3 regions of the Rhizobium sp. Leaf341 genome follow, and region 3 is predicted to be linked to each of the others. Evidence: riboswitches for the same ligand, from Rfam matches in the RefSeq annotation. Region 3 holds a riboswitch; each other region holds the start of a gene.
The links. A riboswitch is a leader RNA that binds a small molecule or an ion and turns the genes downstream of it on or off. The one in region 3 is predicted to bind thiamine pyrophosphate.
Positions count from the first base shown of each region.

Region 1: linked by a shared signal. The riboswitch ahead of thiC (phosphomethylpyrimidine synthase ThiC) and the one ahead of thiB (thiamine ABC transporter substrate binding subunit) in region 3 are both predicted to bind thiamine pyrophosphate.
Region 2: linked by a shared signal. The riboswitch ahead of ASG03_RS18810 (ABC transporter permease) and the one ahead of thiB (thiamine ABC transporter substrate binding subunit) in region 3 are both predicted to bind thiamine pyrophosphate.

Region 1 covers NZ_LMPE01000014.1:2,213-12,061, reverse strand. Annotated here, with positions in the region: gene ASG03_RS14350 (ABC transporter substrate-binding protein) at 1-789, shown strand, start outside; gene ASG03_RS14345 (ABC transporter ATP-binding protein) at 891-1,628, shown strand; gene repC (plasmid replication protein RepC) at 1,870-3,081, opposite strand; gene repB (plasmid partitioning protein RepB) at 3,459-4,532, opposite strand; gene repA (plasmid partitioning protein RepA) at 4,823-6,094, opposite strand; gene ASG03_RS14325 (WGR domain-containing protein) at 6,589-6,867, opposite strand; TPP riboswitch at 7,023-7,134, shown strand; gene thiC (phosphomethylpyrimidine synthase ThiC) at 7,222-9,048, shown strand; gene ASG03_RS14315 (substrate-binding periplasmic protein) at 9,347-9,849, shown strand, end outside.
Region 2 covers NZ_LMPE01000015.1:882,473-892,321, reverse strand. Annotated here, with positions in the region: gene ASG03_RS18825 (ABC transporter ATP-binding protein) at 1-811, shown strand, start outside; gene ASG03_RS18820 (ABC transporter ATP-binding protein) at 808-1,812, shown strand; gene ASG03_RS18815 (amidase) at 1,823-3,211, shown strand; gene ASG03_RS21595 (hypothetical protein) at 3,370-3,909, shown strand; gene ASG03_RS21590 (hypothetical protein) at 4,114-4,512, shown strand; TPP riboswitch at 4,967-5,070, shown strand; gene ASG03_RS18810 (ABC transporter permease) at 5,186-5,980, shown strand; gene ASG03_RS18805 (ABC transporter substrate-binding protein) at 5,980-6,921, shown strand; gene ASG03_RS18800 (hydroxyethylthiazole kinase) at 6,918-7,670, shown strand; gene thiE (thiamine phosphate synthase) at 7,639-8,337, shown strand; gene thiD (bifunctional hydroxymethylpyrimidine kinase/phosphomethylpyrimidine kinase) at 8,334-9,134, shown strand; gene ASG03_RS18785 (TRAP transporter large permease) at 9,215-9,849, shown strand, end outside.
Region 3 covers NZ_LMPE01000002.1:88,046-97,894, forward strand. Annotated here, with positions in the region: gene ASG03_RS00415 (ABC-F family ATP-binding cassette domain-containing protein) at 1-1,200, opposite strand, end outside; gene ASG03_RS00420 (thiamine diphosphokinase) at 1,203-1,853, opposite strand; TPP riboswitch at 1,995-2,123, shown strand; gene thiB (thiamine ABC transporter substrate binding subunit) at 2,183-3,190, shown strand; gene thiP (thiamine/thiamine pyrophosphate ABC transporter permease ThiP) at 3,228-4,925, shown strand; gene ASG03_RS00435 (thiamine ABC transporter ATP-binding protein) at 4,972-5,676, shown strand; gene ASG03_RS00440 (M48 family metalloprotease) at 5,958-7,478, shown strand; gene ASG03_RS00445 (RNA polymerase factor sigma-32) at 7,560-8,426, opposite strand; gene ASG03_RS00455 (GNAT family N-acetyltransferase) at 8,876-9,382, shown strand; gene ppa (inorganic diphosphatase) at 9,534-9,849, shown strand, end outside.

The sequences.
Region 1 (9,849 bases), on a different contig from region 3:
GGTGGCCCGGCATCCCTGTTCGCGCTCGCCTCGGGTGATGTCGAGCTTGGCAGCGCCGCCACGGCGGCCGTGCTCAACTCGATTGCCGGCGGCAATGATTTCGTCGCCGCCTATCCCTCCAACGGCATCAACACGGGCACCGAGAGCGTCTTCTACACGCTGGAGGGCAGCCCGATCACCACGATCAAGGATCTGCAGGGCAAGACGATTGCGGTGAACACGCTCGGCGCGCATCTCGACTACACCGTGCGCGAGGCGCTGCATTCCGTCGGCCTGCCGGAAAATGCCGCCAAGCTCGTCGTCGTGCCCGGCCCGCAGCTCGAACAGGTCCTGCGCTCGAAACAGGTCGATGTCTCCGCCTTCGGCTACTGGCAGAAGACGTTTGAAGGCGCAGCCCTCAAGAACGGCCCGCTGCAGAAGGTGTTCGGCGACACCGACGTGCTCGGCGAAATCGCGGGCGGCTTCGTCGTGCTGCGCCGCGACTGGATTGCCGCCCATCCCGAGGCGGCCCGGATCTTCGTAGAAAAATCGCAGGCCGCGCTCGAATATGCCCGCCTCCATCCGGAGGAAACCCGCGCGCTCCTGAAGACAGCGCTTGCGGCGCGCAACGAAAATCCCGAGATCGCCCAGTATTTCACCGGCTACGGCGTGCGCGAGGGTGGCAAGGCCGTTCCCCGGGATCTGCAGTTCTGGATCGATATCCTGACCCGAAGCGGTTCCCTGCGCGAGGGCCAGCTGAAGGCGGAAGACATTCTCTACGATCCCGCGGCCTTTGCCGCCGCCAACTGAGGAGCGCCATCATGGCCCTTGTGGAAACAGCCCTTGCAGAAGCGCCGCAGCCCGAGCGCGTCTCGGACGACCGGGTGGCGGGACATCGCGCCGGCGGCGCGGTGACGATCCGCAACCTGTCCAAGTCCTATGTCCTCAACGGACGCCCCTTCCCCGTGCTCGACCGCGTCAGCCACCATGTCGCCGCCGGCGAGGTGCTCGCCATCGTCGGCGCATCCGGTTCCGGCAAGACCACGCTTCTCCGGGTGATTGCCGGGCTGGAAGCGGCAGATGACGGCGCGGTCCTGATCGACGACAGCCCCGTGCACGGGGTCGGCGCGGACCGGGCGGTGGTGTTCCAGGAACCCCGCCTCCTGCCCTGGCTCACGGTGCTCGACAATATCGCCTTCCCGCTCGAAAACCGCGGGGCGACCAAGGCCGAGGCCCGCGAGCGCGCCCGCCACTATGTCGGCCTCGTTGGACTTTCCGATTTCGCCGACGCCCTGCCGGCCCAGCTCTCGGGCGGCATGGCCCAGCGGGTCGGCATTGCCCGGGCGCTTGCGGTGAAGCCCGAAATCCTCCTGCTCGACGAGCCGTTCGGCGCGCTCGACGCCATGACCAAGCTCACCCTGCAGGACGAGCTGTCCCGCATCTGGCGCGAGGAGAAGGTGACGATGATCCTCGTCACCCACGACCTCGAAGAGGCGGTCTACCTGGCCGATCGCGTGCTGATCCTGCCCCGCGAAAAGGGCGACAGCACCCGCGAGATCACCGTCGACCTTCCCCGTCCCCGCAGCCGCAGCGAACCCCGCTTCGTGCAGCTTCGTGCCGCACTTCTGGCCGCCTTCGGCCTTCACTGAGGCGCCCGAAACGCCCGGACGCCGAAACGTTCGTGCGCGATCGGCTTGAGACCCGGCGTACGGCCGGGCCTCCGCGCCATGAGATGCGTCGTCCGATGCGCCGAGCGATGCGTTGCATCCATCGAGGCCCCGCCGCAGGGCGGGGCCTTTTTGCGTTGCCTTTTTGCGTTGCGCGAACCGCGGGCGGCCGGACCCCTTAGCCGGCTCAAGGAAGGGCGCCGGCGCCTGGCGGTGCGCGGCCTCATCCCAGCGCCTTCAGCATCGGTCCGATCGAGAAGCGCCCTTGCTCGGCCTTGGCGGTGAGGTCGCGGAGATAGCCGCCGGGCGAACGGATGGCCGTGCTACGTTGCAGGATGGCGGCCATCACGATGGCTGCGGCGATCTTGCCCATGGCATTCCGGGCCGCATCCCAAGCGCTGGGGCTGATGCCGAGCATGGAGCGGACCACGGCTGCCGCCCCGATTACATCCGCCCAGCCGGAAACGCCGCCACGGGCATAATCCGCGATATCCGGGCAGAGCCTCAGAAAATCCTTCAACGCAATGCCTGCCGATTTCCGCTCGGGCGCAATGGGATCGCTGGCCCCGCCGCCTTCTTTGACTCTTTGGCCGTTTGTATCAAAAGTTAAGTCTGATTTTGAATTCTGAATATGGTGCTCGGAATGATCGTCATTGGCGCTCAATTCCTGTTCTGAGAAGGTTTCGAGATAAGCCGTTTCCACCTCGGCCCGCAGCCGCAGAAGCGCCGCGTTGCGCGCAGACAGGTCCTCTTCCGTGCCATTGCGCTGAACCCTGCCGGAGAGCCCCCGCAGCCGCTCGACGAAGGCCTGCCAGACCGGCGTCTCCAGCGTCGCACGCCCGTCCGCAAAGGCGGCCTCGATGATCTTAGCGATATCGCGCAGGTGCAGGGAGATCTCGGTGCGCAGGCGGGCGATGCGGCGGGCGCTGTCGCGCACCAGCGCGGCGCTGGACAGGATGTCCTCGGCCCTGAGGGCCAGCGGCGCCAGATCGAAGCCAAAGGCGCTCTCGACCGTGCCCTGGTCGTCACGACGGCAGTAACGCTTGCCGTTGGCACTGTCGCGCCGCAGGATCAGCCCGGCCTCGACAAGGCTCGCGAGATGCCGGCGCAAGGTGGCCGGCGACATGCCGCGGGCGCGCAGGGACAGTTCGGCATTGGACGGGAAGACGATGATCGGCGCGCGACCGTCGAGATGACGATCCTGATGGAAGCTCGCCAGCGCCTCGAGCACCGCGATCGCCCGGTCCGACAGGCCCCAGACGGCGCGCGCTTCGCTGAGCGCACGAATGATCCGGTACTTCTCGGCCTGGCCGGTCGCATTGCCGCCCTCGCCGGCGCAGAGACGCGCCTGTCGCTGCTCGAGGTCGGCCCGAAGCGCAAAATTGCGCGCAGTCAGGCGTGCGCCGCCAAAGGGCGTCGTTGCAAATCTCTCCATCTCTCCATCTCCGCTGGGAGGCAAGCCTCCCCCGGCACGGCACACATCGTCCTTCGCCGAAAGCCTTGTTTCCAAAGCCTTCGGGCGTCGATGGCCTCGAGATCAGAGGGCTTTGCCGCAGCACCGGGATGTCCCGGTCATAGCTCCGCCGATCGGCATTTATGCCGCTGACTCTTGACTTTGCTGGTCGGAAGTGATTCTCTTGAACTGCTTAGATTGAAGAGGGCTTCCATGACGGTGACGTTTTGGGGGCCTTTTTTCTTGCTCTCTTGGTCGTCCTTTTCTGGTTCAGATCCGATCGGCTCCCGGCTCTCCGGTCGCCTTCACCGCCCCCGCCTTAAAACCGGCAAGGGCGAAACAGGGAATGCGCGTCGGGCTCAGCTGTCGCCGGCCTCCTCCAGCGCAAAGCGTTCATGCGCCTCGACGAGGAGCGCCGTCGCCGCCTCGATGAAGGCCGTCGGCGTGTCCTCGGCAAACTCGATCCGCGTTGCGCCTGCTTCCACCCTTAGTCGGGCAAAGACCCGGCCGCGCGCATCCGCCAGCGGTCGTGCGCCCTCGCCTGAGGCCGGGTCTGCCGGCTGGCCGGGGACGGCCGCGCTCCGCTTGACCTTCATCGGCTTGCCGATGGCGTCGAGGTGGGAAAAGAGCATCTGGAACCGCCGGTCGCTGTCGGCCGCCCGGAACTTGTCGGAATAGACGACGTCGATGCCCTGCACCTGCCGGGCATCCTTGGAAAGGATCTCGCCGAGCTTCATCCAGCGCTCGCGGCCCACTTTCGGCGCCGGGCCGATGAACCGGACGAAGTTGTTGGGCACGCTCTCGATCACCTGCATCAGGCGCGACAACTCGCTCTTCTGCACCGCCAGCGCTTCGCCGATCATCTTGCGATCGAAGCCGCGTTGGGCGAGGTTCTGGGCAAAGAGGGCCCGCTCGATGAAGGAGAGATTGCGGCGCTCGGCATTTTCCTTGCCCTGGGCCAGAACCAGCTCGTCATCGCTCAGCGCGCGAATGATCGCCTTGACCGGACGGCCGAGACGGGCGGCAGCGCGGATGCGCCGATGACCATAGGCGGTCTGGTAGACGCCCGGCTTCTCCGGATGCGGCCGCAGGAGCACGGGCACCTGCTGGCCGGATTCGCGCACGCTCTCCACCAGGGTTTCGAAATCCGGGTCGGTGACGCCTTCGATCATCAGGCGGTCTTCGACGAAGGACGCCTCGATGCGGGCGGGATCGACGGTGACGACCCGCTCCCCTTCCGACAGCGCCTGGCGCAGCACGCGGGCTTCCTCGGCCTCGCGCGTGATGGCGTTGAGCGACAGCCCCATGGCCTTGACCGCGCCGGACGCACTGCGCGCCGGCGGCACGGGTGAAGCCCCCTCGGGCGTAGCGGCTCCCGATCCGCCCGGTCGCCCCTCGCCGGCAGCCTCGGCCGATTTCCGCTCGGGGGCCATGCCCGCAGACGTGCCGGACGACAGGCCCTTAGACATCCGGCCGTCGGTTGCGGCCGGGCCCGCCTCCCCCTTCGCCGCGTCTCCCGTCTGTGCGTCCCTCTTCTGCGCGTCTGCCTTCTGCGCCTCGGTCATGCGAGACGCATCGGCGGGGCTCAGACCGCCGCCAAACAATGCCTTCAGTTCGCTCTTGCGGTTCGCCGCCATTCGTCCCGTCCTTTCCAAGCCCCGACCCTGCGTCTCGCCCGCCATGGAGGCGCGCCGCAAGGGTCCGATCGCAGTTCCCGCCGCCATCAGCGGTTCCACACCGCATGCACCAGCGCCCCGATCTCGCTGTTGACGGCATTCATCGATTCCACCGCGCGGTCGTAGGTCGCCCGGGTGAAGTTTTCGCGCCCGACCTCGTAGAGCGTCTGTTTCGTCAGGCCCGCATCCGACACCGCGGTGGACTTCACCATCGGCGCCGTCAGCACGCGTTCGCCGAACAGGGACCGCATGAAGCCGACGATCTGGGCTTGCGGCCCGTCGTTCGGCTCGAAGCGGGTGACGAGATAGCGCAGGAAGTCGAAGTTGAGCGTGCCTCCGGCGTCGCGCACCACCGACAGAAGATCCGCCGTCATGAACAGGAACTGGTTCATCGAGGCGATGTCCAGCATCTGCGGATGCACGGTCACGATGACGGAGGTGGAGGCACAGAGCGCCGACAGGGTGAGATAGCCGAGCTGGGGCGGGCAATCGATAACGACAACGTCGTAATCCGCCTCCACCGTGCCGAGCACCGCCTGGATGCGGGCAAAGAACAGGGGGCCGCTGTCGACGCCCCCTTCCCGGCCCGATTGCCGATCCGCCAGCGCCTGCGGCGTCACATGCTCGAACTCCTGCAGCTCGATATTGCCGGGCACGAGATCGAGCCCAGGAAAATAGGTCTGGCGGATGACGTCGGACAAGGGCCGCTGTTCCGCATCATAGCGGATTGCGCCGTAGAGCGTATCGTTGCCGGTCAGGTCCAGCTCGGGCTGGTAGCCGAACAGCGCCGAAAGCGACGCCTGCGGATCGAGGTCGATCGCCAGCACCCGGTGGCCGGTGAGCGCCAGATATTGCGCCAGATGCACGGCGGAGGTCGTCTTTCCCGAACCGCCCTTGAAGTTGGTGACCGAGATGACCTGGAGCCGTTCGCCGGCGTCGGCATCCCGCCGCGGCAGATAGCCGCGCGCCTTGGCGACATGCCCCTTGGCCATGGCCTGGTCCGACAGATGCACGCGCAGCGCATTGATGTCGGCCAGCGAATAGAACCGACGGCCGCCGACCCCCGTCTCGGGCTGCGGCCCCTCCCCGGCGAGCGACAGCTGGCGCAGATAGCCGTCGGACACGCCGATCAGCTTGGCCGCCTCGCCGGAGGAAAACGGCCGCAGCGTCTTTGTCGACGTCGGCGGAAACAGCCGCTCGCGCATCGCCTTCAGCTGCTCCGACAGCGCGCTCGCGTCCGCGGCGATCGTCAGATCCGCCGAGGGCGCCGGCGCCTCGTCTTTCGGGCCGGTGCGTGTCGTGGGGGCCGGTTGGGCCATGGTGTCTCGTTCCTTGCTGTCTGCCGGCTTGCGCAGGAGGCGCGACCGACGGATGATGCGTATCGGGCTCAGGGGTGGACGCGCCGCCGCCCTGCCAGCGATTCTCGACCTTCAGGGTATACGTTGCGCCGCCCTATATACAGAGGAGGCAGTCCGTTACGCCGGCGGCCTTGATATTCGCCATCTGGCGTTAGAAGCTGAGGCCGCATGCGAGTCGCGTCAAGCGATTTCTGCGCCAGCCATTTTTGCAAGCCCCTCCTGTCCACAGCACCGTTCCTTGCCTGTCTGCTTCCTGTGCTGCGAGGGTAAAGCGCCACCGCACGCCGTGGAGAAAAAGCGTCGTCGCGTGTTGATCTGCATGGCATTTCTGGCATTCGCATCCCCGCAAACCGGACGGACTTTTGCGAGAGCGGGAAGTTGACAGCTGTCAACTTTGAACGACATCCCGCATTCCCGGGGACAAAGTTGACAGCTGTCAACTCGCTATCGCCGCGTCACGCCCGCCGCCGCTGACCCCGGCCGGCACCCCATTGCCCCACGGCATAGCCGCGCGCCCGTTTCTGCCGCAGAAGATCCATCATCGCGCAGACAGCTGCCTGCTCGTCCGGGAAGACATCCAACCGCGAGCGACCCACCGCACCGATCCGTCCCCATCGCCGCACAAGCACGACGTCGCCGAACAAGGAAGGCTCCAGCGACAGGGCGTAGAAGCGTGCCATGTTGCGTGCGGGATCGCAGCGCTCGAGATGCAGGTGGTAGCGGGACAGCGTCATGCCCGCATGCTCGCGCGCAGGGAGGCCAAGGTCCAACGAGACTTATGAATCGATCCGCCCTGTTTGATTCACGGTCGTGATCGAACGCGCTGCCCCCGCCCGTCTGGCGCTGCGGGGACGCCCTTGACGCCACGCGGGCTCCATGCAAGGTTGCGCATATTCACCAGGGGGGTCCCGGCAAGGGGCTGAGATACTGCTAGCGCGCGCAGGGACCCGTTGAACCTGATCCAGTTCATACTGGCGGAGGGACGGTGCGATGCAGGCAGACGTTCGGGCGTTCTCGTCCGGCACCGGCTGTGCGCCCCTTCCCCTTGCCGTTCCGGACCGGGTCTCCAACCCTTGGAGCGCCTCGCCATGACCTCTGTCGACCGATCCTGCCTTCCCCACGTTACCACCGGCCCGCTGCCCGCCTCGACAAAGGTGTTCACGCCGGGAACGCTCTACCCGGATCTCCGCGTGCCGATGCGCGCGGTATCGCTGCACGTCGATGCCGACGAGCCGCCCGTCACGCTCTACGATCCCTCCGGGCCCTATACGGATCCCGCCCAGAGCATCTCGATCGCGCGCGGCCTACCGCGTTTGCGCGACGCCTGGGTACGCGCCCGGAACGATGTCGTCGCCTATGACGGCCGGGCCGTGACGGCTGCCGACAACGGCTTTGCCGCCGGCGATCGTCTGACGCCGGCCTTTCCGACGCCCGTTGCTCCCTTGAAGGCATCGGGCAGGCGGGCGGTCACGCAGTTGGCCTATGCGCGTGCCGGCATCATCACGGCGGAGATGGAATACGTCGCCATTCGCGAAAACCTCGGCCGGCAGATGCAGCGGGAAGGGGGAGGCGAGGGTGCAGCCCGAAATAGCACGGGGCGGGATGGCGAAAGTTTCGGCGCCGCCATACCGGACCTTGTCACACCGGAATTCGTGTGCGCGGAAATCGCGGCGGGCCGGGCGATCATTCCCGCCAACATCAATCATGCCGAGCTCGAGCCGATGATCATCGGCCGGAATTTCCTCGTGAAGATCAACGCCAATATCGGCAATTCCGCCGTCACCTCGTCCATGGAGGAAGAGGTGGACAAGATGGTCTGGGCGATCCGCTGGGGCGCCGATACGGTCATGGACCTGTCGACCGGGCGCAATATTCACAACATCCGCGACTGGATCCTCCGCAATGCGCCAGTGCCCATCGGCACCGTGCCGCTCTACCAGGCGCTCGAGAAGGTCAACGGCGTCGCCGAGGACCTAACCTGGGAGGTCTATCGCGACACCTTGATCGAGCAGGCGGAGCAGGGGGTGGATTACGTCACCATCCATGCCGGCGTTCGGCGCGCCTATATTCCGCTGACGGCCAACCGGGTGACGGGCATCGTCTCGCGCGGCGGATCCATCATGGCGAAGTGGTGCCTGCATCATCGCCGCGAGAATTTCCTCTACACGCATTTTGCGGAGATCTGCGAGATCGCCCGGGCATACGACATGTCCTTTTCGCTGGGGGACGGGCTGCGACCGGGCTCGATTGCGGATGCAAACGATGCGGCGCAGTTTGCCGAACTGGAAACGCTCGGGGACCTCACGCGCATCGCCTGGGATCGCGATTGCCAGGTGATGATCGAAGGGCCGGGCCATGTGCCGATGCACAAGATCAAGGCCAATATGGACAAACAGCTCGCGGTGTGTGGCGAGGCGCCGTTCTACACCCTTGGCCCGCTGACGACCGATATCGCGCCCGGCTACGATCACATCACCTCCGGCATCGGCGCGGCAATGATCGGATGGTTCGGCACGGCCATGCTGTGCTACGTCACGCCGAAGGAACATCTCGGCCTGCCCGACCGCAAGGATGTCAAGACCGGCGTGATCACCTACAAGATCGCCGCCCATGCCGCCGATCTCGCCAAGGGGCATCCCGCGGCCCGGCTGCGCGACGATGCCCTGTCGCGGGCCCGCTTCGCATTCCGCTGGGAAGACCAGTTCAACCTCTCCCTCGACCCCGACACGGCGCGCGCCTTTCATGACGAGACCCTGCCGAAGGACGTCCACAAGTCCACCCCGTTCTGTTCGATGTGCGGACCCAAATTCTGTTCCATGCGCATCTCCCACGACATCCGCGCCGAGGCGCTGAGCGTCGGGTCTGCCGTCCCGGCGGCCGGCGGCGGGGAAGAGGGAAGGGGCGAGGGGGCCTGAGCGGATCGGCCCACACGCCGTCGACCGCGACGACGCTTGCCCGACGGTCTCCTCCGGCCGGGCGTGCGAGGCGGTTGGCCCCGGCGCGTCAAATCTGGCGCGTTACCTCTGGTGCGTTACCTGGCCGGCATGGATGGAGACGTCGGGGCGGCTGCGTCAGGTCGTTCGAAGTGCTGGAATATGAGCAGATCCGCATAGATTTTCGGGTTGATTTTTCGATTGCGTCGTGAACAGTATGGAAAAACACGGATCGGTTCACAACGGCGGACGGGTCCCGGCCGCATCACGGAGACACGGCATGAAACCCTCTCTCGTCCTCTCCACCGTCCTGTCGCTTCTCCTACCGCATGCTGCCCATGCAGGAGATTGTGCGGAACGGATCGCCACGATCACGCCGGGCAAGCTGACGGTCGCCGCCTACGACTATCCGCCCTTCACCTTCGCATCGCCGGACGGGACGATCACGGGGATCGACCCGCAGATCGTCACGCGGTTTGCCACCGACCATTGCCTCGACGTCGTCACGCAGGTGATGGATCCGGCCGCGACGATCCAGTCGGTGATCTCCGGCAAAGCGGACGTCGCGATCGGGAGCTGGAACCGCACGGAAAAGCGCCGGCAGGTGCTGGACCAATCCGCGCCGCTCTATATCGACCACATGGGGATCTACTCGAAGGCGGGCGACACGACCATCGCGGCGACCCTCGGCAAGAGGGCAGGGACCGTCACCGGGTTCTTCTGGGTCAGCGACCTGCAAAAGCTGTTCGGTTCGAACCTCAAGCTCTATCCGACCCCGGTGGC
Region 2 (9,849 bases), on a different contig from region 3:
GGGGCTTCTGCCCGCCGCCGTGCACGCAACCGGGCGCATTCTGCTGGAGGGCCGCGATCTCCTGGCGATGGGGGATGACGCTCTCTGTTCCGTGCGCGGCCGGCGCATCGGCATGATCTTTCAGGAGCCGCTGACGGCGCTCAATCCGGCCATGACGGTGGGGGACCAGATCGCCGAGGGGATGGTGATCCAGCAGGGGCTTTCCTGGCGGGCGGCGCGACAGGAGGCGATCGTGCTGCTTGACCGCGTGCGGATGCCGGATGCCGCGCGCCTGTCGAAAACCTATCCGCACGCCCTCTCCGGCGGCCAGCGCCAGCGGGTGGGCATCGCCATCGCGCTGGCGATGAAGCCCGCTCTGATGATCGCGGACGAGCCGACGACGGCGCTCGACGTGACGGTGCAGGCGGAGGTGCTGGATATTCTGGACGATCTTCGGCGCGACGCCGGCATGGCCCTCATCCTTGTCAGCCACGATCTCGGCGTCATCGCCCGCATGTGCGCACGCACCCTCGTTCTCTACGCCGGCCGGCGTCTCGAAGAAGGGGCGACCCGCGACGTTCTGACGAAGCCTCTGAACCCCTATACCCGCGGTCTGCTGCGCGCCGTTCCTCGACGCCAGCCCGAGGGCGGGCGGCTGCAGACAATTCCGGGCACCGTACCCTCCTTCGCCGCGCGCCCGGCCGGCTGCTGCTTCTCCGACCGCTGTCCCGACCGGATCGACGCCTGCCATGCGGACGAGCCGCCCTGGACGCGAGCGACGCCCGGCCGCGGTGTCCGCTGCATCCGCGCGCATGGGGAGAGGGCGCCGTGATCGAAACGCCGCTTCTCGATATCCGCGATCTGTCGCGCGACTATGCCGGTGGCGGGCCCTTCACCGGCCGGCACGTGACCCGCGCGCTCGACGCGGTCAGCATGACGGTGCAGCGCGGCACGATCCACGGGATCGTGGGCGAATCCGGCTGCGGGAAGTCGACCCTGGCGCGTCTGGTGATGGCACTCGACCGGCCGACCTCCGGCCGCGTCCTGTTTGAGGGCGAGGATCTGTTCGCCCTTCCGGCGCGGGCGCTGAAACGCAGGCGGCGGGACTTCCAGATGGTGTTCCAGGATCCGTTCGGCTCGCTCGATCCGCGACAGACGGTCGGTCGGATCGTGGCCGAGCCACTGCATGTGCTGGACGGAAAGCCGGGGCGGGCCGAATGCCGGGACAGGGTTGCGGCGATGCTCGAGGCCGTCGGCCTGTCGCCGGATCATGCCGCGCGATATCCGCATGCGTTCTCCGGCGGGCAGCGCCAGCGCATCGCGATTGCCCGCGCGCTGATCACCGAGCCGAAGCTGGTCGTTGCCGACGAAGCGGTGTCCGCGCTCGATCTCTCCGTTCAGGCGCAGGTGCTGAACCTGCTGATGGACTTGCGCGACCGGCGCGGTGTGACGATCCTCTTCATCACCCACAATCTTGCCGTCGTGGACGCGGTGGCCGACCGGGTGGGCGTGATGTATCGCGGGCGCCTGGTGGAAAGCGGACCGGCGCAGGCCGTGTTCGCGCGACCGCTGCATCCCTATACGCGGCTGCTGGCCGAGGCCGAGCCGGACGTCACCCGGTTCGGTCGGCCCGACCGCGCGCCTCTGACGGTTTCGACGGCGATCGATCTCGATGTCGGCTGCAGCTTCCGCAACCGCTGCCCGCTCGCCGTCGCGCGGTGTTCCACGGAGCGACCGGACCTGCGCGTCCTTCGTGACGGCGCAGACATGCCCGACCGGCAGACCGCCTGCCACCGGGCAGAGGTTCTGCTGGAAACGGAGACAGCCGGATGATGGAGACGATATGACCGACCTTCTCGACGCCACCATCGTGCAGTTGCGCGCCCGTTTTGCCGATCTTTCCCTGACGCCATCGGACTATTGGCAGGCCGTCGAGGCGCGGATCGCCGCGTTCGAGCCCTCCATATCCGCGCTCTACGCCTATGACCCGGAGGCGGCACGCGCGCAGGCCGCGGCGTCCACCGCCCGCTGGCGGAAAGGCGAACCGCTTGGCGCGCTCGACGGCATTCCCGTGACGCTCAAGGAGCTGATCGCCACGGAGGGCACGCCTGTGCCGCTCGGCACCGCCGCCACCGTGCTGAAACCCGCGGAAGCGGATGCGCCGGTCGCCGCGCGACTGAGAGAGGATGGCGCCGTCCTCTTTGCCAAGACCACCTGTCCGGACTACGGCATGCTCTCCTCCGGCCTGTCGAGCTTTCATCCCCTGAGCCGCAATCCCTGGAATACGGAGATGAACCCCGGCGGATCAAGCGCCGGTGCGGCTGCGGCCGGTGCCGCGGGTTACGGTCCTCTGCACATCGGCACGGATATCGGCGGGTCGGTCCGCCTGCCGGCCGGCTGGACGGGGCTCTTCGGTTTCAAGCCCAGCAACGGCCGTATCCCGATCGACCCCTATTATGTTGGCCGTTGCGCCGGACCGATGACGCGCACGGTGGAAGACGCCGCCTTTGCCATGGCCACGCTCTCGCGGCCGGACCAGCGGGATGCCACAAGCCTGCCGCCGGACACCATCGACTGGATGGACCTCGACATCGACATCAGGGGCATGCGGATCGGCGTGATGCTGGATGCCGGCTGCGGTCTTGAAGCCGAGCCGGAGGTCAAGGCCGCTGTTCTGACTGGGGCCCGGCACTTCGAGGCGGCAGGGGCCGAGATCTTCGACGTCGGGCCAATCCTGACGCGGGCGATGCTGGATGGTCTCGACCATTTCTGGCGAGCGAAGTTCTGGGGCGATATCGGGGATCTCCCATCCGAACGCCGGGCGGCGATCCTGCCCTACATCTATGCCTGGGCAGAGAAGGGCGCCGCGGTCACCGGCGTCGACGCTGTCGCAGGATTCGGGCAGACGATGGAAATGCGCAGGGCCGCTGCCCGTCTTTTTTCGACCGTGGATGCGGTCATCTCGCCCACCAATCCGATCGTTTCCTATCCGGCCGAATGGGCCTCGCCGACCAATGATCCGGAGCGGCCGTTCGAGCACATTGCCTTCACCGTCCCATGGAACATGTCGGAACAGCCGGCGGCGTCGATCAATGCGGGATTCTCCATCTCCGGCCTGCCGATCGGCCTGCAGATCGTAGGCCCCCGTTTCGCCGATCTCAAGGTGCTGCAACTGTCGAAGCTGTTGGAAACGATGACCGGCGGCATCCGGCACTGGCCGCGTCCGGGCTGAAGCGCGCCTGCGGGCTTGCAAGGCAGGCTTGCGGGGTTTCGGGAAACGTCATCACCCACGGGTTTTTGCCGCGAGCACACTGTACTTCCCAATATCAGAGAATGTCAGGCCCCTGATTGTGTGGCATAGAGGTTTCGCCACTTTAGAGACATCTAATTATGCCGCACGAAACCATTTTCTACCGGAATACCATCAACGATTTATCGCATTTGGACCAACGGTCTTATGACTTTTCGTGGACCGAGCCTGATTATCCGCCCTTCCAGTTTAAGGTATGGGTGCGCTACAGCCCGCATTGTTACTCTCGACAGGTTGATCCTGATGAAGCAGGTCCTGATGATGTGCTCGTGTATGATCCGCATCACACCCGGGTGTTCTGCCCTGAGCGGTACATCGAAACGCCAAGGCTTGTCGAGATCATCAACTCAGTGATGTCAAAGCCCACGACAAGGGTAAGTACAACTACCAAAGGAAACCAGCACGTTTTCCAGCTATTCATTCGTAACGGATCATCGCAGCGGTATTGCGTCTTCTTCAGCCTGAAAAACTCGGACGTTCAGCCGATAGACGGCCCATCCCATTATCTCGACGCACATATCGAAAGTGCCTATGTGAAGGATGAGAGAGTAGGGGTTGTGACATCAATGCCGTTTGGAAGACTGGCACATCACACGAAGAAAAATATCCGATACCGCTAAAAAAGGCGGGGGACGGTTTGTGCCGCCCCCCATATGGTATCCTCGACTAAGTCAAACTCCTAAGAGCCCACAGCCATAAGCAAGTGACCGGAATTAACCGACGACATCCGCACTATCAGTCTCTACGCGAGAAACCTCAGTCGATCTGTGCAGACGCGGAAATATGTATGCTGGAAATGCCATAATGTCAATATGTGGCAATTAATGGCAATCAAAACCAATGCGCCCACGACAATCCCGCAACTGTTGACTCATATAGGAAATCTTTTTCCTGCTGTAGCCGCCATTAGCCGGAAAAAAATTGCAGCATCCGCAATTGCTTTACCTGCACAAGCGCTCCGGTCATCATGCAGCAAACGTGAGGTTGTCCGCATGAATGAAATCGTCGCTCGTCTTGCTTGGTCATCGACCCGTCGCCGATGCGCCTCTACGGGCATGGTCATCGGCATCTTCATCGCCCTGTTCATTCCCGGATTTGGGATTACATCAAGTGGCGGGGCGATATCAGGTAGAGGCGTGGCGCTCATCGTCTTCGCTTTAATCGGCTGGCTTATCGGACGATCCATTGGCGTTGAAGTCGAAGAGCGTAAGAAGCGGCTCTGATCTCACCTACTTTGTCTCTGTGATACTGATCAATGGCAATCGACCCTGAAGTTTAACATTACATTAGAGGTCTCTATCAAGCGATCAAAACCTATAGAAAGGCATCATAGCATCATAGCATCATAGCATCATAGCATCATAGCATCATAGCAGAGAATCGAGACGGAATGCATCGTCTTGAGGAAGAAGCGAAGCGAAAGCAGCAGAAAATTACCGATTACGGTGAGGGATTTAGCATTTTTTTGGGAAAATGAATTTAAAAAATGATTTTAAATTCTGTTGTTATACAAAATCATTTCGAATTACTGCAACTTCCTGTCTTTAGGCTTTAAACGGCGTGTTTGGGCGGGAGCAAAATGAGCACTAAAATGAGCAGTTTCAGACTGATGGGCGAGTGCGTACAGCTCCGCAGCACAAGGGTGTTGACAAAAACCCCATTGTTTTCATAGGTTAGCGGCATTCCGACGGGTGTCCTTCAAGGGGCTGAGATGGCGAAAGCCGAACCGTTATGAACCTGATCCGGGTCATACCGGCGTAGGAACGGAAAACAGGTGTCCGCCCACGGCCCTTTCTCTCTTCTCCGCTCGCCTGGATCTCCGTCGCCGATGTGGAGATCGCTCATGCTGCCGCCCGTTTGTCCGCTTTTCCCGCCGCATCAGGTGAACGGCTAGCCGTGCGCGCCCTGCATGCGGCCCTGGGGCTCGGTGTGTTGGTGCTGCTGTGGCAGGCAGGCACGGCCGCGTTCTCGCCGCCGGCCTATCTGCTGCCGTCGCCGCTGGCCGTTGTCGCGGTGTTTCGCGACCAGCCCGCCTTCCTGATGGCGCAGAGCCTCGTGACCCTTTCGGAAATCCTGATCGGGCTCGTGGCCGGTGCGGCCCTCGGCGCGGGAACGGCGTTCGTGCTTGCGGCGCATCCGCGCCTCGGACCGTTCGTCTGGCCGACGATTCTCGTTCTCCAGGCGCTGCCGGTTTTCGTGCTCGCACCGATCCTCGTCGTCTGGCTCGGCTTCGGCATGGCGTCCAAGGTCGCGATGACGGTGCTGATCATCTTCTTCCCCGTCGCCTCCGCCTTTGCGGACGGGTTGAACCGGACGGAGCGGGACATCGTGGACGCGGTGTCGCTGACGCAGGCCACGCACTGGCAGGCGCTGGTGTCGGTGCGCGCACCGCTCGCGCTTCCAAGCCTTGTCTCCGGCCTGCGGGTCGCCGCGCCGCTGGCGCCGCTCGGGGCCGTGGTCGGCGAGTGGGTCGGGGCGTCGGCCGGCCTCGGCTTTGTCATGGTGCAGGCCAATGCCCGCATGCAGACCGCGACCGTCTTTGCCGCCATGGCGGTGCTGGCCGTCATAACCCTCATCCTGCGCCTGCTGGTCGATATCCTCACGTCTCGCCTTGCGCCCTGGGCGCGCGAGAGCGACCGCCCGCGGCGGGCCCCCAAATCCTTTGAAACCGTCTCATCCTGGAGATCTTGATGATCCGCCTTCTCGTCGCGACGATGCTCGCCATGACCGGTCTTCTGACCACCTCCGCTCAAGCCGCCGACAAATTGACCGTGCTGCTCGAATGGTTCGTCAATCCTGACCACGCACCCCTGGTGATCGCGCAGGAAAAGGGGCTGTTTGCCAAGGCCGGGCTCGATGTCGAGCTCGTGCCGCCCGCCGACCCGTCGGTCGTGCCGCGGCTGGTCGCGGCCAAGCAGGCGGATATCGGCATCCACTACCAGCCCAATCTCTACCGCGACCATGAAGCAGGCCTGCCGATCGTGCGGTTCGGGACCCTGGTCGAAACACCCTTGAACACGGTGACGGTTCTCGCCGACGGGCCGATCAAGAGCCTGAAGGATCTGAAGGGGCGCAAGGTCGGCTACTCGGTTTCGGGTTTCGAGGACGTGCTGCTTCAGCGCATGCTGGCGTCTGCAGGGCTCGGAAAGGACGATGTCGACCTCGTCAACGTCAACTTCTCCTTGTCGCCGTCGCTCATTTCCGGGGCCGTCGATGCCACGATCGGCGGATATCGCAATTTCGAGCTGACCCAGATGAAGCTCGAGGGTCATCCGGGACGCGCCTTCTTCCTCGAGGAGCACGGCATCCCGACCTATGACGAACTCGTCTTCGTCACGCATCGGGATCTCCTTTCGGACGATCGGCTGCCGCGCTTCCTCGCAGCCGTCGAGGAGGCCTCCATCTTTCTCACCAACCATCCGGACGAGGCCTGGGCCGTGTTTGCCAAAGCCTATCCGAACCTCGACGACGAGCTGAACCGCACCGCCTTTTTCGACACGCTGCCACGGTTCGCCAAGCGTCCCGCGGCGCTCGACACGGGCCGCTATGCCCGCTTCGGCGCCTTCATGAAGGATGAGGGCTTGATCGCGAAAGCGCCGGATGTCGCCGAAATTGCCGTGGAGCTGAAATGACCGGCCTTAGTGCACAGATCGCTGCGGATATCCTGGCGCGGGTGCGGCAGGCGCGTCCGCGCGTCCACTGTCTCATGAACACCGTGGTTCAGAAGTTCACGGCCGACGGCATTACGGTCATCGGTGGCCTGCCCTCGATGACCGGGTCGCTCGAAGAGGTCGAGAGCTTCGTCGCCCGTGCGGATGCGCTGACCGTCAATCTCGGCACGCTCGACGCGGAACGGCGTGCGGCGATCCGGCTCGGCGTCGCGGTGGCGCGGGCACAAGGTAAACCCTGGATCGTCGATCCCGTCCATTGCGATTACTCGCCGTCCCGGCTCGCTTTCGCACAGGAGCTGATCGCGCTTCGCCCGACCGTCGTGCGCGGCAACCGCGCCGAGATGGCGTTGATCGGCGAGACGCCCGGCATCCTGCGGATCGTGACCGGTCCGGTCGATCGGCTGCAGGTCGGCCATTCCTGCGTGGAGATCGCCAACGGGCATCCCTTCATGGCGCAGGTCACCGGCACCGGATGCCTCTCGGGCGGCGTCATCGCAGCCTTTCTCGCCGCCGAGCCCGATGCGCTGGCGGCGGCCGGTTCCGCTCTCGCGGTTACCGGCGTCGCGGCCGAACTGGCGGCGTCGAGGGCACAGGGGCCCGGCACCTTCGCGCCGCTGTTTCTCGACGCGCTCGCCGCCGTCGGCGAGGCCGACATTCTTCCTCTTGCAAGGATCCACCATGACCAGCATGACCTCATCGGGCGTCGATAATCGCCTCAACGCGATCGTCGATGCATCGCTCGCCGACATCGCGCCTCTGCCGGACCTGGCACGGGCCGCCGCCCGGAATGGCGCAACCCTGATCCAGTATCGCGACAAAACGGCATCGACGCGCGTCATGGTCGAGCGGGCGACGTCCATCCGGGAGGCGCTTGCCGGCACGGGCGTTGCCTTCGTCGTCAACGACCGGGTGGACGTGGCGCTCGCAGCCGGTGCGGACGGGGTGCACCTCGGTGCCGACGACATGGATGCGGAGACGGCACGGCGTCTGCTGGGCGGGACGGCCATCATCGGGCTGACCGTGAAGACGGAAGCCGATGCGGACCGTGCGGGTCGAGCGCCCGCGACCTATGCCTGCATCGGCGGCGTGTTCGAGACCCTTTCCAAGGTCAATCCGGATCCGCCGGTCGGGCTTTCCGGGCTCCGCACCTTGCGCGAAGCGATCCGCCGCCTCAGCCCCGATCTGCCTGTCAGTGCCATCGCCGGGATCGATCTGGCACGGGTGCCGGAGGTCATTGCCGCCGGCGCCGACGGTGTCGCGGTGATCTCTGCAATCTTCAGGTCCGGTGACATTGGGGGAGCGACCCGGTCGTTCCGCTCGGCGGTGGATGCCGGGGTGGAGGCTGGACGGGAGGCCAGGCTGGGGGCCGCCCGATGACCGCCGTTGCCCTGACCATTGCCGGCTCCGACAGCGGAGGCGGCGCCGGCATTCAGGCCGACATCAAGACGTTTTCCGCGCTTGAGACCTTTGCCACGAGCGTCATCACCGCGGTGACGGCGCAGAACACGACGGGGGTTACGGCGGTCGAGGACATTTCGTCCGCACTGATCGCCGCGCAGATGGCGGCCATCTTTGCCGACATGGATGTGCGGGCGCTGAAGATCGGCATGGTGTCGCGGGCCGAGACCATCGAGACGATCGCTGCGGGTCTTGCCGGGTTTGCCGGGCCTGTGGTCCTCGACCCCGTCATGGTCGCGACCTCGGGCGATCGGCTGCTGCGGGAAGAAGCGATCGACGCTTTGCGGACCGTGCTCGTGCCCCGCGCGGCGATCGTGACGCCGAACCTTCCGGAAGCGGCGCTGCTCACGGGAACGCCGGTCGCACAGGACCGGACGGGCATGACGCAGCAGGCTGAGGCGATCCTGAAAGCCGGCGCCGGGACCGTGCTCATCAAAGGCGGGCATGGCGACGGGCCGGAAAGCGTCGACCTCCTGTTCGACGGCAACAGCGTGCGGACCTTTGCCGCACCGCGGATCGCAACGCGGAACGATCACGGCACCGGCTGTACGCTGGCGGCCGCCATCACGGCCCACCTCGCACGGGGCTATGACATCGTCGAGGCGATCAGCCTGTCGAAAACCTATCTTCACCAGGCGCTGGAAGCCGGGCGTGGCCTGTCGATCGGCAAGGGGCGCGGCCCGGTGCACCATTTCTACCGGTGGTGGCCGGCGTGACGACCCTTACTGACCGGCCCGCGCCGGGAGGCGGCCCGAGCCCGCGTGGCTCGGCCAAAGACCCGGGTCGGCCGGCGCGTATGGCCAGCGTCCTTCTGCACGGGCTCGACCGTCTTCTCGGCGCGCTGGCCGGGTTCGTCCTTGCGATCATGCTCGGCGTGGTGATCACGGGCATCGTGCTGCGCTACGGGTTCCACACCGGGCTTCTGGGGGCAGAGGATCTCGGGATCTGGCTGCACATCGCCCTCATCTCCGTCGGCGCGCCGCTGGCGCTGAACGGGCCGCTCGCCATGCGGCTCGATGTCCTGGTGTCACGGTTGCCCCCTCTGCCGCAGCGGGCCGCCGCCATCTGTGCCGACGCGGTCTCGGTGCTGGCCGGCCTCGTCCTCGTCTCCGGAGGGACGGCTGTGATCGGCATGGTCGGGGGAACGTCGCCGACGCTCGGGCTTCCCGAAGCCCTGCGTTTCGCGCTTCCTGTCTTCGGGGGCGGGGCCCTGCTCGTGAGGCTCTTTCTGACCCGGATTGCGCAAGGCGACCGGGTGGGGGCGGTGGCCGGACCGCTGCTCGGCGTCGCCCTGCACCTTTTTGCGGGCCACGCCGTCATCGAAACGTCCTGGCCGCCAAGCCTCTTCCTGGCACTGCTTGCGGGCCTGAGTCTCCTGGTGTCGGCACCGCTTTCCCATGCCTTCCTTGCGGCTGCGGCCATGGCGGTCGC
Region 3 (9,849 bases):
CGTGCGCGCCTGCTCGGGCTGAAACAGGAACTCCTTCATGTAGCCGGTCACATGCCGTTGCTCGCCGTTGACCAGCAGTGTTTCGCCGCGCCCGTCGGTCAGGTAATTCGCCAGCGTATCCTCGAGATTGAGGTCTTCGCGTTTCTGGTCAAGCGTCGCGATCTCGAGGTTGGTCCCAAGCTTCACCTTGCCCTCGTCCGGCTTCAACTGGCCGGTGAGCATTTTCAGAAGCGTGGTCTTGCCGGCACCGTTCGGACCGACGAGACCGATGCAGTCGCCGCGATGCACCCGGATAGAGAACGGCGCAACAATGGTGCGCGCGCCATAAGCCTTGGCGATCTTCTCGGCCTCGATCACCAGCTTGCCGGATTCCTGCGCGTCGGAAACGCTCGCCTGTACCGAGCCCTGAGGTCCCTTGTGGCCGCGATAGTTGGAGCGCAGATCCTGCAGAGCGCCGAGGCGGCGCATGTTGCGCTTGCGCCGGGCGGTCACGCCATAGCGCAGCCAGTGCTCTTCCCGTTCGATCTGCTTGCCGAGCTTGTGCTGCTCCAGTTCCTCCTGTTCCAGTACCTGGTCCCGCCAGGCCTCGAACTGACCAAACCCCCGGTCAAGCCGGCGCGACGTGCCGCGATCGAGCCAGACGGTGGCGGTCGAAACCTTCTCCAGGAAGCGACGGTCGTGGGAGATGAGGATGAGGGCACTCCGGGTCTTCTGCAGCTCGCCTTCCAGCCATTCGATAGTCGGCAGGTCGAGATGGTTGGTCGGCTCGTCGAGCATCAGGATATCGGGTTCGGGCGCAAGCACCCGGGCCAGCGCCGCACGTCGCGCCTCGCCCCCGGAGAGATCGTTCGGATTCTCCTGGCCGCTCAACCCCAGATGCGAGAGCAGATAGGTCACACGATAGGGATCGTCGCCCGGCCCTAGCCCTGCCTCGGCATAGGCCTGGACCGTGGTATAGGCGCCGAAGTCCGGCGCCTGTTCCAGATAGCGCACCGTGGACGACGGATGGCGAAACACCTCGCCCGACTGTGGCTCGATCAGGCCTGCGGCGATCTTGAGCAACGTCGACTTGCCCGAGCCGTTGCGGCCGACAAGGCAGATGCGATCGCCTGGCTCGACCTGCAGCGCTGCACCGTTGAGCAGTGGCGTACCGCCGAAGGTCAGGACGATATCGTCGAGTTTGAGAATGGGCGGCGCCATGGTCAGGCTCCTGTCATGTCGAGAGGGCGGGCGACAAGCATCGCGCGGCCCGCGCCAAGCGTCAGCTGTACGGGTCCTTCCGCCACGTTGGAAATGGTGCGCGATGAGCCGAAGGGCATCGCGAAACGGCTCAAAGGATAGCGCGCGCCGGCAATGGAGAGGTCGGTTAGGGTATCAAGACCCAAGATGGAGAACAGGCAGCCCCTTGGCAAGGCGACCTCCGTGATGCCGGGCAGCAGCGGCACCGCCTCCTCCTCGCCCGAGGTCAGGAGGACGTCGAGCCCGGTTTCGGCAAGATGCAGGCTGTAGAGAAGGTGCTGGAAGGCGTGATCGCTGCGCTCGCCCCCGAGCGCGCCGGCGAGAACCAGCTTCCGCGCGCCACGTTCCAGTGCCGCCGCCACGGCGATTTCGCCGTCGGTCTCGTTTTTGGCGGGCGGATAGGGCTCGCGCCGCACGTCGGGCCAGGCGGCCATCAAAGCCTGCGGCGTCGAGTCGAAATCACCGACCCAGAGCTCTGGCGCGAGGCCGATGGCCGCCGCGTGTCGCATGCCGCCATCGGCGGCGATCACGCGGGTTCCGGCAAGCTGCGCGGCGAGCCGGTCGGTCATCGTCAAGGGCCCGCCGAGCAGGATGGTGAATGCAGTTGCGGTCATCGCGCTGCCATAGCGCGAAGCTGCCGCAGAGGCAAAGGTGAAAGGCTGTGAAAGCCCGAAAGATATGGGACGCGCGCTCATCTGCTTGTCTGTCGCGCTTGCGTCATCTTGCCAATCTGCGGGACCAGGGCTAGATCTTTCCATGCTCTAACGGGGTGCCTTTCTTTCTGCGACGACCCGTCGTTTCGAAAGACCGGCTGAGAGGCGACACGCCAACCCGCGGAACCTGATCCGGTTTGCACCGGCGGAGGGATTAGACGGCTCGCAAGCGCTATCCCCCTTGAACACGTTTTTTGAAGGAGACGCGCATGCGCTTTACATGGCTTTCGATGACCACGACAACCCTGCTTCTCGCTGGCGGCACCCTGCTCGGCATCGTCGATGCCGAAGCCGCCGAGCCAAAGACGCTGACGGTCTACACCTATGAAAGCTTCACGAGCGAATGGGGACCTGGCGCGAAGATCGCGGAAGCGTTCGAGAAGACCTGCGATTGCAAGATCACCTATGTCAGCGTCGCCGACGGCGTGGAACTCCTGACGCGGCTGAAGCTGGAAGGCCCTGCCGCCAAGGCGGACGTCGTCGTCGGTCTGGACACCAATCTCGTTGCCGAAGGCAAGGCCACGGGCTTCTTCGCTCCGCATGGTCTCGACACATCGGCGTTGACTGTCCCCGGCGGCTTTTCGGATGATAGTTTCGTGCCCTATGATTACGGCCACTTTGCCTTCGTCTACGACACCCAGATGCTGAAGAGCCCGCCGAAGAGCCTGAAGGAGCTCGTCGAAGGCGGCGGGCAGGACAAGATCATCATCGAAGACCCGCGAACATCCACGCCGGGTCTCGGCCTGCTCCTCTGGGTGAAATCCGTCTATGGCGACCAGTCCGCGGACGCCTGGAAGAAGCTCAAGGATCGCATCCTGACCGTCACGCCCGGCTGGTCGGAGGCCTATGGCCTGTTCACCAAGGGCGAAGCGCCGATGGTGCTCTCCTACACGACTTCGCCGGCCTATCACATGGTGTCCGAAAACAGCGACCGCTACCAGGCGGCGGATTTTGCCGAAGGTCACTACATCCAGATCGAGGTGGCCGGCATGACGAAGGCCGCGCGCGATCCTGAACTCGCCAAGGCCTTTCTCGCCTTCCTGACCGGCCCGCAGGCACAGGCGATCCTGCCGACCACGAACTGGATGATGCCGGTGGGCAAGCCCGGGGAGCCGTTGCCGGACGCCTTCGGCAAACTCGTGCAGCCGAAGACGACCTTCCTCATGCGTTCGGACGAGGTCGCTGCAAACCGCAAGGCCTGGATCGACGAATGGCTGTCCGCCATGAGCCGGAACTGAGCTGCCGATGCGCGCCAATACAAAGCGCGCTCGGGCCATGCGCGCCGATCCTCCGCGCCTCGTCCTCCAAGGCGGCGGTCACACGCGCCGCCTGACATCCGGACTGGGCGTTGCGGGCCTCGCCGGCATCGTGCTGTTCGTCGGCACCGCCATCGTCGCTCTGTCGCTCGCCGCGTCTCGCGAAGGCATCTCCGCCGGAGCCGGCGCAACGAGCGACATGTTCGATGCCTATCTCTGGCGGGTTGCGCGCTTCACGCTGGCCCAGGCGGGCCTTTCCACGCTCCTGTCCATCGCCTTCGCCATTCCCGTTGCTCTGGCGCTGGCCCGTCGACGCCATTTTCCGGGCCGGATATGGATCGTAAGGCTGATGGCGCTGCCGCTCGGCCTGCCGGCGCTGGTGGCAGCCCTCGGCATCGTCGGCATCTGGGGGCGGCAAGGCATTGCGAACGACCTCCTGGCTTTGCTCGATCTCGGCCGACCCATCGCGATCTATGGTCTGACGGGCATCCTCGTCGCGCACGTCTTCTTCAACATGCCGCTCGCCGTCAGGCTTCTCCTGTCGGGACTGGAGCGCATTCCCGGCGAGTACTGGCTGGTTTCCGCCAATCTCGGATTGTCGCCCGTCCAGCTCTTCCGGTTCATCGAGTGGCCTGTCATTCGAGGCCTTCTTTCCGGCGTCGCCGGCCTGGTCTTCATGCTCTGCGCCACCAGCTTCACGCTGGTGCTGACGCTCGGCGGCGGCCCTGCGGCGAGCACGCTGGAGGTGGCGATCTATCAGGCATTGCGCTTCGACTTCGATCCGTCTCGGGCGATCGCCCTGTCGGCTCTGCAGATCGCCGTCACCGCCCTCCTCCTCATCCTTCTCCGCTGGTTGACCCCCCCGGCCACCGAGGCACCGACGACTGGCCGGCCGGTGCGTCGCTTCGACAGCGGATCGTCCATCTTTATCCTCTTCGACGCCTTCGTCGTGGCTTTGGCGGCCCTGTTCGTTGCGGCGCCGCTTGCCTCCGTGCTTGTTTCCGGTCTCGTCTCCGATCTTTTCAAGCTTGCCACAGATCCGCAGGTCCACCGGGCTACGGCGACGAGTCTCGCGATTGCCGCGGTCTCCGCGGTCCTGTCCGTCACACTTGCAACCGCCATGCTGACCACCCGCCAGATCCTGCTATCGCCACGTCGGCCGGGTGGATTCGCACAGGTCTTCTCCGGAGGCGTTGCTGCCGGCACGTCGCTCATCCTTCTGGTGCCGCCGGTCGTCATCGGGGCGGGATGGTTCCTGGTGCTGCGCCCGCTCGGCGATGTCGCACGCTTTGCGCCCGCCGTCATCACGGCCGTGAACACGCTGATGGCGCTGCCCTTCGTCGTTCGCGTGCTGGCTCCGGCCATCGCAACGCACGCCGCCCGCACCGACCGCCTTACCACAAGCCTCGGCATCCGCGGCTGGTCGCGTCTTCGGCTGGTCGACGGACCGGGTCTGAGGCGCCCGCTGTTGATGGCACTGTCGTTTGCAGCCGCGCTCTCGCTCGGAGATCTCGGGGCAGTTGCCTTGTTCGGGTCGCAGGACATGATCACGCTGCCGTTCCTGCTCTTCAGCCGCATGGGAAGCTACCGCACGACGGATGCGGCCGGCCTTGCGCTTCTCCTCGGTCTCGTCTGCGTCGTCCTGACATTCCTTGGAACACCGCGGGCCTTGGAACCGCGCGGGAGAATCGGGAGGGGACATCATGAAGCCGGATAGGCCAGCAAGCGCGCCAACCCCGATCGCCGTCCGCCTGGAACAGGTGATGGTCCGCTTCCCGGGCCATCCTGTCCCGCAGACGCTGGTCTTCGATGCCGCTATCGAAAGCGGAAAGATCACGGCAATTACGGGCGCCTCCGGTTCCGGAAAATCGACCCTGCTCAATCTCATCGCCGGTTTCGAGACGCCGGATTCCGGTCGTCTGCGCATTTTCGGAGAGGATGCGACCGACAGTCCGCCCGCTCTGCGTCCGGTCTCGGTCATCTTTCAGGAGCACAATCTTTTTGCGCATCTGGATATCGCGACGAATGTCGGCCTCGGCATCAGTCCGGCGCTGAAGCTGACGAGCGCCGATCGCGCTCGGATCGAAAGCGCGCTCGACGACGTCGGCCTTGCCGGATTTGCCGGGCGCCTTCCGCCGACGTTGTCGGGAGGAGAGCGCCAGCGCGCAGCTTTCGCCCGGGCGCTGGTGCGCAACCGCCCGCTTCTTCTGCTGGATGAGCCTTTTGCAGCTCTCGACCCGGCGCTGCGGCAGGACATGGGCGAACTGCTGGCAGCACTGCAGGAGAAGCATGCGAGCACCATCCTTCTCGTTACCCACCACGCGGACGACGTCCGCCGCCTTGCCGATCGCGTCTTGTTTCTCGATGACGGCAAGGTTGCTCTGCACGAGGAAGCCGGCACGTTCCTCCAGCGCACGGAACCCGACGTCGTCGCACGCTTTCTCGGAGCGCGTCCACCTGCGTCCTGAGCCGCGTGGGCGACACATGCCACAATTTGACCGCGGCCCTATGGCACCGGAAGAGACGATATCATCAGGCCCGCATCGGAGACGAACAGGACGGCCGTCTGCGTCTTTTTCCGCAAAACCGATAGGGCCGCGGAATTATGCAGTAGGCATATGGCGCATGAATAGGCTAGATCGGGCTCTGGGAAACGGAGCGATTGCGCGTATCTCAGGATGTAGGGCGGCTCTGCCGAACTGCCGCAAGTGTGGTCGGCACGCTGCCGGACGCGAACATGGGCTGAGGCATGACGGTGAAAGAGCGGAACAAGCGGAACGGCGGATCCCTGTCGACCCGCGGCATTGCAGGCACCCTGCGCGCGTCCGTCGCCGGTCTCGCTTTGCTGTCGCTTGCCGGTTGCCAGAGTGCGATCGAACAGAGCTATGAGCCGAGCGTCTCCCCGTCCGCCACGCCCCAGATTGTCGATGAAGTCCAGAAGAACGACCCCCGTGCCGCAATGGGCGCCCGTGAGCATCCCCGTATCGTTGCAAGCTACGGCGGCGAATACAAGGACGAGAAGACCGAGCGCCTGGTTGCCCGGATCACCGGCGCACTGACGGCCGTTTCGGAGAACCCGAACCAGTCCTATCGCATCACGCTCCTCAACTCCCCTGCCATCAATGCGTTTGCCTTGCCAGGCGGCTATCTCTACGTCACCCGTGGCCTTCTTGCGCTCGCCGACGATGCCTCGGAGGTCGCCGCCGTTCTGTCGCACGAGATGGCGCACGTCACCGCCAATCACGGCATCCAGCGGCAGCAGCGCGAGGAAGCCGAAGTTATCGCCAGCCGTGTGGTTTCGGAGGTTCTCTCGAGTGATCTCGCCGGCAAGCAGGCGCTTGCTCGCGGCAAGCTTCGGCTCGCTGCATTCTCGCGGAACCAGGAACTGCAGGCCGATGTCATCGGAGTGCGCATGCTGGGAGAAGCCGGCTACGATCCCTATGCGGCAGCCCGCTTTCTCGATGCGATGGCCGCCTATAGCCGGTTCTCCTCCGTCGATCCGGAAAATGACCAGAGCATGGACTTTCTCTCGAGCCATCCGAACGCGCCGCAGCGCGTGGAGCTTGCCCGACGCCACGCCCGCGCCTTCGGCCCTGAGGGAACGACAGGCGACCGCGGTCGCGACTATTTCCTCGATGGCATCGATGGCTTGCTCTATGGCGATAGCCCACAGGAGGGCTACGTCCGCGGCCAAACGTTCCTGCACGGCAAGCTCGGCATCCGCTTCGATGTTCCCGCAGGGTTCCAGATCGACAACAAGGCCGAGGCCGTCCTCGCGACAGGTCCCGGCGAAACGGCCATCCGCTTCGACGGCGTGGCCGATACCCAGCATCGCAGTCTGACGGATTATATCGCAAGCGGCTGGGTGACCGGTCTGCAGCCCGACACGATCCACGCCATCACGATCAACGGGCTGGAAGCCGCGACGGCGCGGGCTTCGGCCGATCGCTGGGATTTCGACGTGACGGTGCTGCGCATCGACACCCAGATCTATCGTTTCCTGACCGCGGTGCCAAAGGGGACGCCATCGCTGGAGCCGACGGCGGATGTGCTGCGCACGTCCTTCCGCCGCATGAACCCGCAGGAGGCCGCCGCGCTGAAGCCGCTGCGCATCCGCGTCATCACCGTCGCGCCGGGCGATACGCTTGCGACCCTTTCAGCCCGAATGATGGGCACCGACCGCAAGCTCGATCTCTTCCGGCTGATCAATGCCCTGCAGATCACCTCGACGATCAAGCCGGGCGACCGCATGAAGATCATTTCGGAATAATCACGCGCAGCCAAGCCATCCGAGACACACGAAAAGGCCCGCCATGTTGGCGGGCCTTTTCGTGTGAGGAAAATAGAGCGGTCAGTGCGCCGTCAGCGCGAGCTCCGGTGCCTGCGCAACGAGGGCGACCTTGAGCTTTTCGAGCGCACGCGTCTCGATCTGGCGAACGCGTTCCTTGGAAATGCCGAGATCCGCGCCTAGCTCTTCAAGGGTTGCACTGTCTTCCGACAGCCGGCGGGCGCGGATGATCTTCATCTCGCGATCGTTCAACTGTTCCAGCGCATGTCCGAGCCAGTTCTTCCGGCGTTCCTGGTCGATCATGTCGGTGACCTGCTCGTCCGGCAGAGGCGCCGCACAGGCGAGGAGATCAAGGCGCTCGCCGCTATCGGAGTCACCCGACGAAATCGGGGCCTGGAGAGACGAGTCGCTGCCGGAAAGGCGCGCATCCATCGTCTGGACATCGGCAAGGCTGACGCCGAGAGCAGAGGCGATTTCTTCATGGACGGCCCGGGCCGTCAACTGGCTGTTGCCTTGGGCAAGCTTTGCCCGCAGCCGCCGCAGATTGAAGAAGAGAGCCTTCTGCGCAGAAGACGTACCGCCGCGAACGATCGACCAGTTGCGCAACACGTAATCCTGCATTGAAGCGCGGATCCACCAGGTTGCGTAGGTGGAGAAACGAACGTCCCGGCTCGGCTCGAAACGGGCCGCTGCTTCCAGAAGACCGATGTGACCCTCCTGAACGAGATCCCCCATCGGCAAGCCGAAATGGCGGAACTTGGCGGCCATCGAGATCACGAGGCGCATATGCGCCATGGCGATCTTGTTGCGCGCGTCCTGATCCTGGTTATCCTTCCAAGCCTGTGCCAACAGTTGTTCCTCGCCGCGCTCCAGGTATGGGGCCGCCATGGCAATCTTGATCATGCGCCTGTCTGCAGAGAGATTTTTCATAGGCTACTCCATGACGGGCACGTGACCGTGCCTCCGGGCTGGTTCGGGTGACGGCATTGCAGAGGTGAACACTTGACCTGCAATCGAGACGCCCTAAATCCGTTGTATGAGACGACGCCACGTAGATGGACACCGGTGTGATCTGGGTCCGATCCGGCGCATGGCCATTCGATCGGACGTTTCATAACGCCTGTCTTTTCGAAAAGTTCCGCAGGAGCACCACGATGTGGCGCCTCGCGATCTCTTTTGATCACTCCCACATCCAGCACGCTCTCGAAGCGCTCGTCGGCCACTGGAAAGGACATCGCGAACGGAGAGAGCACGTGAGGTTCTGCGTGCGATGAAAATTCGCGCTTGCCGCGTTCGTTAAAATGCCGTTAATTTTAGCGAACCTCGGCATGATGCCGCGGCAAGACGAAGACGAGCCGGCCAGGATCAGCGCGCGCACCATGAAGACACTGTCCATCGAAGTCCGTCCCGGCATGGCAAGAGACGCCGCCGAGATCTCGCAGGTCCATCGTGTTTCCTGGCTTCACACCTATTCCGGCCTCATTCCGCATCTTCCCCTGAACAAGATGATCGATCGGCGCAATGCGAGCTGGTGGCGCAAGGCGACCGGCGGCCCCTCCACGCTTCTCGTCATCGATGTCGCCGGCGTGATCGCAGGCTATGCAACACTCGGCCTGTCCCGCGCCCGCGCGCTGCCGCAGGAAGGCGAAATCTATGAAATCTATTTCCGGCCGGAGTATCAGGGCATCGGCCTGGGGCGCATCCTCTTCGGGGAGGCCAGCAGCCTGCTGAAGTCGCTCGGCTGCCGCGGCCTCGTCGTCTGGTGTCTGGAAGACTGCACCCAAGCCGACCGCTTCTTCCGCAACGCCGGAGGCCGCGATATCTGCGAAGGGATGGAGGACTTCGGCGGCAAGAGCCTGAAGAAGATCGGCCATGTCTGGAACTGAAGCGCCTTTTTGCAGCGGCCGGCGGACGACGGAAACGGACGCTCCTTAACTCTTTGCTGACAAATGACCGCTTCCAGCCACCGCTGATATTGCACAACGGCAGGTTTGGCTTTATCGGACGTCAGTCCCACCTCAGGAGCATGGAGGCTTCATGCGTATTGACGCAATCTCGATCGGAAAGAACCCGCCGGAAGACATCAACGTCATCGTGGAGGTTCCCGTTGGTGGCCATCCGATCAAGTACGAGATGGACAAGGAAGCCGGCACGCTCGTTGTCGATCGTTTTCTTTACACACCCATGACCTATCCGGGCAATTACGGCTTCGTGCCGCATACGCTGTCGGATGACGGAGATCCGATCGATGTCCTGATTGCCAGCACGCGGCCGCTCGTGCCCGGCTGCGTCATCAACGTCCGCCCGATCGGCGTGATGATGATGGAAGACAATTCCGGCAAGGATGAGAAGA